Regions from separate parts of the [Clostridium] colinum genome, predicted to be linked through region 1. Evidence: a T-box and tRNA genes for the amino acid it is inferred to sense, from the RefSeq annotation. Region 1 holds a T-box; the other regions hold tRNA genes.
What was found. A T-box is a leader RNA that pairs with one kind of tRNA and senses whether it is charged. The one in region 1 lies ahead of pheS (phenylalanine--tRNA ligase subunit alpha), so its partner is inferred to be a tRNA-Phe.

Region 1 (2,277 bases):
TATATTTAAACTTACTGTATATGTTAATACTGTGCCTTACTTATTAAAAATATGCTTATTTATATTATCAATGCCTCTTCCATTTTTTATTTATGTAGGTATTATAATTGCTTATTTACATTTTATTTTCAAATCTATCTTATTAGATGAAAAAGAAAAACAACTAAGTGTTAATTAATTTTTTTATAAGATACAATTTTAACTTTTTAAAAGAGGTGTAGACTTTATCTACACCTTATATAATTTAACTTTATTTAAATTAGGCTTTTATTTTTTAATAATTTTTAGATAAAACTTGAAAATATGCTTGTGGATGAGAGCATACTGGACAAACATTTGGTGAATTTTTATCTTTGTGTATATGACCACAGTTGCCACATTGCCATACAACCTCTTGGTCTTTTTTAAATACTTTTCCCTCTTCTATGTTTTTTAATAATGCTAAATATCTTTCTTCATGTTCTTTTTCTATTTTACCAACTTCTTCAAAAAGTTTAGCAATATTATCAAATCCTTCTTCTTTTGCCTCTTTAGCCATTTGGCTATACATATCTGTCCATTCATAGTTTTCTCCATTAGCAGCATCTTTAAGGTTGTCTATAGTATTGGGTATCCCATTATAAAGTAGTTTAAACCATATTTTAGCGTGTTCTTTTTCATTATTAGCTGTTTCTAAAAATATATTAGCTATTTGTTCATATCCCTCTTTTTTAGCTTTTTCTGCATAATATGTGTATTTATTTCTGGCTTTAGATTCTCCTATAAATGCTACTAATAAATTTTGTTCTGTTTTAGTACCTTTTAAATTCATATTATAATCCTCCATATAATTTAAAATTATGTATATATTATTAACAGTTATTATTTTATTAATCATAAAATATACTAAATATAACATAAATAATTAAAACTAGTAAATAAAATAACCTTGACAAGATTTTCTATTATGATATAATTATTTATATTTTAAATACTGTGAAAGCGAAAGTATATATTATGGTTCTTTTAGAGAGAAAATGCCGTGGCTGAAAGCATTTTTAAGATAAAATAATATAGAAGTTCACGCTGGAGTATATCTTTTGAACAGTTTTTCTCATTAAAAAGATACGTTTAAGGCACGTTACGTCTAAAAGTGTGTAAATTTATTTTACAAATTTGGGTGGTACCGCGGAAGTTGCTTTCGTCCCTTTTGGGCGAGGGCTTTTTTAATTGTTAAAATTTTGAAAGGAGCATAAAAATGAGAGAAAAGTTATTACAAATTAAAGATTTAGCAATAGAAAAACTTAACAAAACAAATGATTTAAAAGATTTAGAACAAATAAGAGTAGAGATTCTTGGTAAAAAAGGTGAGCTTACAAGCATATTAAAAGGTATGGGAGCTTTATCTGCTGAAGAAAGACCAATAATAGGTCAAATTGCTAATGAAGTAAGGGCACATATTGAAGAAAAAATAGATACTATGAAAAAAACTTTATTAGCTAAAGAACAAGAGCTTAAACTTAAACAAGAAAAAATAGACGTTACTATGCCTGCTAAAACTAAAAAATTAGGTAATAAACATCCTATGACACAAGTTATAGATGATATTAAAAATATATTTATAGGTATGGGCTATGAAATAGCAGAAGGTCCTGAAGTAGAAACGGCTTATTATAACTTTGAAGCTTTAAATATACCTAAAAATCACCCTGCTAGAGATGAACAAGACACATTCTATGTAAATGGGCTTGGAGATTTTGTTCTTAGAACACAAACTTCTCCTGTTCAAATTCGTGTTATGGAAAATAAAAATATGCCTATAAAAATAATAGCTCCAGGTAGAGTTTATCGTTCAGACGAAGTAGATGCTACACATTCTCCAGTTTTTCATCAATTAGAAGGTCTTGTTATAGATAAAAATATAACAATGGGAGATTTAAAAGGAGCATTAACTGTATTTGCTAAAGAACTTTTAGGTAGTAACACAAAAGTAAGATTTAGACCGCATCATTTCCCATTTACAGAGCCTAGTGCAGAAATGGACGCCTCTTGTTTTGCTTGTGGCGGTAATGGTTGTAGAGTGTGTAAAAATAGTGGTTGGATAGAGCTTTTAGGCTGTGGTATGGTTCACCCTAAAGTATTAGAAATGGCAGGTATTGACCCTAAAGAATATAGTGGATTTGCTTTTGGTATGGGGCTTGAAAGAGTAACTATGCAAAAATATGCTATTAGCGACTTAAGATTACTTTTTGAAAATGATATTAATTTTTTACAACAATTTTAATTTAGGAGGTATAA
Region 2 (2,277 bases), 510 kb from region 1:
TGTAAAACAAATTATTGTGTTTATATTTACTTTTGTTATAAGTAATTTTAACATAAACTAAAAAATATATCCATAAATTTATAAATAAATATTTTAAACTATTAACAAGTTACATAACAAATATTTAAATTTATTAAAAACATTAAAATATAACTTTAGACAATAGATATAATTTTTGTTATACCTATTGTCTAAAGTTATATAAATTTTATTCTATCTTTATTTATTATTTATTAAGAATTTTTAATAATATACAATATACTATAAAAAGTGAAACAATAAACATTATAGGCATTATAATTAAAATATTTTTTTTAAATTTATATTCTTTATTACTTTTAATAGTATAATAAATAATTAAAATTGAAAATATTATATAATATGTAATAAGAAAATAGCTATTAATATCGATATTAAATTGTAATTTTAAAAAAGGTATTATAATTGTTATAATACTAAAAATTATTAAAATATATTTTAGTAATTTCATTTTATACCTCCTAAAAACTTATCTCAAATATAATTACTAATTTTCTACCCTATATTTTAGTGATATACCTGCTAAGTATGTATATAATCTTTATATACTTTAAATTTTTATTATTTATAAGCCGTTTTATTTACAAAGTTTTCTTAATATTCTCAATATGTTTAATTATATCATATATTTTGGTGCAAATGCTATATAATGTACATAATTCTACTTTAATAACTACTATTATTCATATTAAATATATCATTTATTTTTATATGTATTTTAGTCTATATATTTGACATTAAATTTTTTTATTTTTATCACTAAATACAGTATACAACCATTATTTTTTACACTCATAGGCTTATATTTATATATAAAAAAAGCATACGCTAATCGCGTACGCCCCTTTTAAAGTGAGTTACCCGGGGCTCGAACCCGGGACACCTGGATTAAAAGTCCAGTGCTCTACCAACTGAGCTAGTAACCCATATGCCCAGAGACGGAATCGAACCGCCGACACGAGGATTTTCAGTCCTCTGCTCTACCGACTGAGCTATCTGGGCTTGCCTTAACGACAAAGTCAATTATATATTATATTTTTAAATATGTCAATACTTTTTTGCATTTTTTTCAAAAAAATTTTTCTAGTGCTTAAAATATAAAAAAATTTGACCTTTTTATATGTTTATAATATAATAATAAATTAATAGTCAATATATGGAGGTTAGTATAAAATGGACCTTTTAGATAACCTAAAAGACATTATGTTAAATGATAATAATTTTAAAAAAGTAAAAATTATTATTTTGAAAATCATATTTGTGAAAAAACTGGTAATAATATAAAAATAAATTTAGATTTTAAACTTTCTAATGAAAATAATGATAAAATTATGAAATTTGGTATATGCCCACATTGCAAAACATTATTTTATTATTACGACTTTGAAAGTAAGTCTTTTTAACTTAGGAGGATTTTATTATGGAAAATGAAAATAATGCCTTATCTCAAACTGGCAATTTTATACATAACTATATACAAAAAGATTTAGAGGGAAATCTTAATAAAATACACACTAGATTTCCACCAGAACCAAATGGCTATCTTCATATAGGACACGCCAAAAGTATTTGTTTAAACTTTGGACTTGCAAACTATTATGGTGGAAAATGTAATCTTCGTTTTGATGACACAAACCCTGCTAAAGAAGATGATGAATTTGTACGTTCAATAAAAGAGGATATTAAATGGCTTGGGTTTGATTGGGAAGATAGACTTTATTTTGCTTCTAGCTATTTTGATAAAATGTATGATTGTGCTGTACAGCTTATAAAAAAAGGTAAAGCCTTTGTTTGTGATTTAACACCAGAACAAATTAGAGAAAAAAGAGGCTCTTTAAATAGTCCTGGTGAAGAAAGTCCTTACAGAAACCGTTCTATAGAAGAAAATTTAGAACTTTTTGAAAAAATGAAAAATGGTGAATTTAAAGACGGCGAAAAAACTTTAAGAGCAAAAATAGATATGTCTTCGCCTAATATAAATATGCGAGACCCAGTTATATATAGAATAGCTCATATTCCTCACCATAAAACAGGTGATAAATGGTGTATATATCCTATGTATGACTTTGCTCACCCTCTTGAAGATGCCTTTGAAGAAATAACTCATTCTATTTGTACAATGGAATTTGAAGACCACCGTCCTTTATATGACTGGTTTATAAACGAGCTAGACTTTAAAATAAAACCACGACAAATAGAATTTGCAAAACTTAATTTATCTAACACAATTATGGGTAA
Region 3 (2,277 bases), 540 kb from region 1:
TTATTTGAAATGGAAAAAGCAAAAGAAAGAAGAATGAATAATATAAAAACGTATTATAATGAAAATCATAATAATTATGATATAGATAATAAAGATTATAAATATAGCATATATGCTAGTAAAGATATTATTTTAGGAGCACATTATGGATTTGGAGAATTTTTAGATATAAAAGAAGTAGAAAAAATAATGCCTTTAGGAGAGTTTGAAAAGCTTGTAACAGAGTATATAAATATTTTTAATCAAGAGGATTGGTTTAAAGGAAGTTATACTAATGAATTTATAGTGAGTATGTCTGAGCATTATGCATTAGCAGAAATTAGCGGAAAGGCTTTTCGTACTGACAAAGGAGCTTTTTTATATGATGAAGAACATGGTTGGGAATATTGTGAAGGTGATAGAGTAGTATTTCATATATCTGATGTAGCACCAAATCTTCAAGATATATTAACAAATATAGCAAAATATATTAATGAAAATTATGTAAAAAATCTTACATTTGATTATTGGGATAAATTTTTAGATGATATAGATAAAATGCCAGATGATTCGGAATTAAAAAAATCTTTTGCTGAATTTAATAAAGTATTTAAAGACTAATATAAAAATAATAAAAAACTTATTAAATTAATAATATTTGATTTAATAAGTTTTTTATTTTAAAGATAAAATGTATCTTAACAGAAATTATATTTTAATCAAATAAAATAGGGAAAAATAATAAAAGTAGTATGAATAGAATATGATTTAAGTTAGATTTAAAATAAAAGTTAGTTAAATACAAAAAAGACAGATTTATTAATAACTCTGTCTTTTAAAACCTTAGAATAAAAGCGGGTGATGGGAATCGAACCCACGTCCTCAGCTTGGAAGGCTGATGTTCTACCATTGAACCACACCCGCATAAGCGCGAGACGGGATTCGAACCCGCGACCCTCGCCTTGGCAAGGCGATGCTCTACCACTGAGCCACTCGCGCGTATTAAGGTAAAAGCGGGTGATGGGAATCGAACCCACGTCCTCAGCTTGGAAGGCTGATGTTCTACCATTGAACCACACCCGCATATGCCCAGAGACGGAATCGAACCGCCGACACGAGGATTTTCAGTCCTCTGCTCTACCGACTGAGCTATCTGGGCTTAAGCTTTTCCCTTAAGACAATAATTATTATAATCTATAATCCTAATATTGTCAACAGTTTTTTAAAAAAATTTTAAAATAAAGTATTAACATTGATTATTTATAAGTTTTGTAAAATTTTCTATAAATTTATAATCACATTCTTTGGTTCGTTTTTTTATTTTAAAATCTTTTTTACCAGATTTTCTTAGCTTTTTACCAATATGTTTTCTTAGTAAAAGTTCATTTATATTATTATTTGTAAAAATATAACCATTTTGATTAATGACAAAACAATTTTTAGTTAAGCACATAGCAGCAAGAGAATAATCTTGTGTTACAACAATATCGTTTTTTTCACATTTATTTAATAATATAAAATCGGAGCTATCTTTTCCTTTATCTGCAATTATACAAGTTATTTTTTCATTTTCAAAATTAAAAATATGAGAAGTGTCATAAACAATTAAAACTTCTATATTATTTTTTAATGCTATATCTATACATATATTTATTACGGGGCAACCATCAGCATCTATTAATATTTTCATAAAACCTCCATTATAATAAAAATATCTTTATTAAATAAAGTAGAAAAAGATGAAAAGGATACAAAATGTAAAATATATATTTTATATTTTTACCTTTTTTTCCATTATAAAATAAAATTATAAATAAGGGTATAATTGTAAAAATATATAAATTAAAAGATTGATAAATATAGTTTTTATCATTAATTTTATAGTATAGTATGTTTAATATAAAGTCAATATTTTTTATAGTAACCCAAAATATACTATAAAATAAAATATATTTTTTATCCTCTACAAAGTAGAAAATATAAATTAATACAATACCCCAAGTTCCATAATCAGTTTTTAAAATGTAAGCTAATAAAATACCTAAAAATAGGAAAAAATATTTTATCAAATAGTTTGTATTTTTATTGTAGAAAAATAAAGAAATACTAGCAATAAATAGTGTATACACTGTATTTGTTTGATTAATAAAATTTATTTCACTATTAAAGCATAAATCATAAAATATTTCAGATATTATTGATAAAATAAAAAGAGTTTTTAAATAATTTTTTATGTTAGAAGTTTTTTTCAAACCTTCAGTTATTAAAAATGAATATAGAGGAAAAGATAAACGACCA

Region 2: it has a tRNA-Phe gene. The T-box ahead of pheS (phenylalanine--tRNA ligase subunit alpha) is inferred to sense a tRNA for this amino acid. The anticodon was not compared.
Region 3: it has a tRNA-Phe gene. The T-box ahead of pheS (phenylalanine--tRNA ligase subunit alpha) is inferred to sense a tRNA for this amino acid. The anticodon was not compared.

The regions. Positions count from the first base shown of each region.
Region 1 covers NZ_OW712331.1:1,701,689-1,703,965, forward strand. Annotated here, with positions in the region: gene NBW53_RS08275 (DUF1189 family protein) at 1-178, shown strand, start outside; gene rbr (rubrerythrin) at 275-811, opposite strand; T-box leader at 967-1,191, shown strand; gene pheS (phenylalanine--tRNA ligase subunit alpha) at 1,238-2,263, shown strand.
Region 2 covers NZ_OW712331.1:178,394-180,670, reverse strand. Annotated here, with positions in the region: tRNA gene NBW53_RS00830 (tRNA-Lys) at 893-965, opposite strand; tRNA gene NBW53_RS00825 (tRNA-Phe) at 969-1,041, opposite strand; gene NBW53_RS00820 (glutamine--tRNA ligase/YqeY domain fusion protein) at 1,460-2,277, shown strand, end outside.
Region 3 covers NZ_OW712331.1:1,166,336-1,168,612, reverse strand. Annotated here, with positions in the region: gene NBW53_RS05785 (hypothetical protein) at 1-600, shown strand, start outside; tRNA gene NBW53_RS05780 (tRNA-Gly) at 833-903, opposite strand; tRNA gene NBW53_RS05775 (tRNA-Gly) at 907-978, opposite strand; tRNA gene NBW53_RS05770 (tRNA-Gly) at 992-1,062, opposite strand; tRNA gene NBW53_RS05765 (tRNA-Phe) at 1,066-1,138, opposite strand; gene NBW53_RS05760 (YaiI/YqxD family protein) at 1,226-1,669, opposite strand; gene NBW53_RS10180 (TraX family protein) at 1,680-2,277, opposite strand, start outside.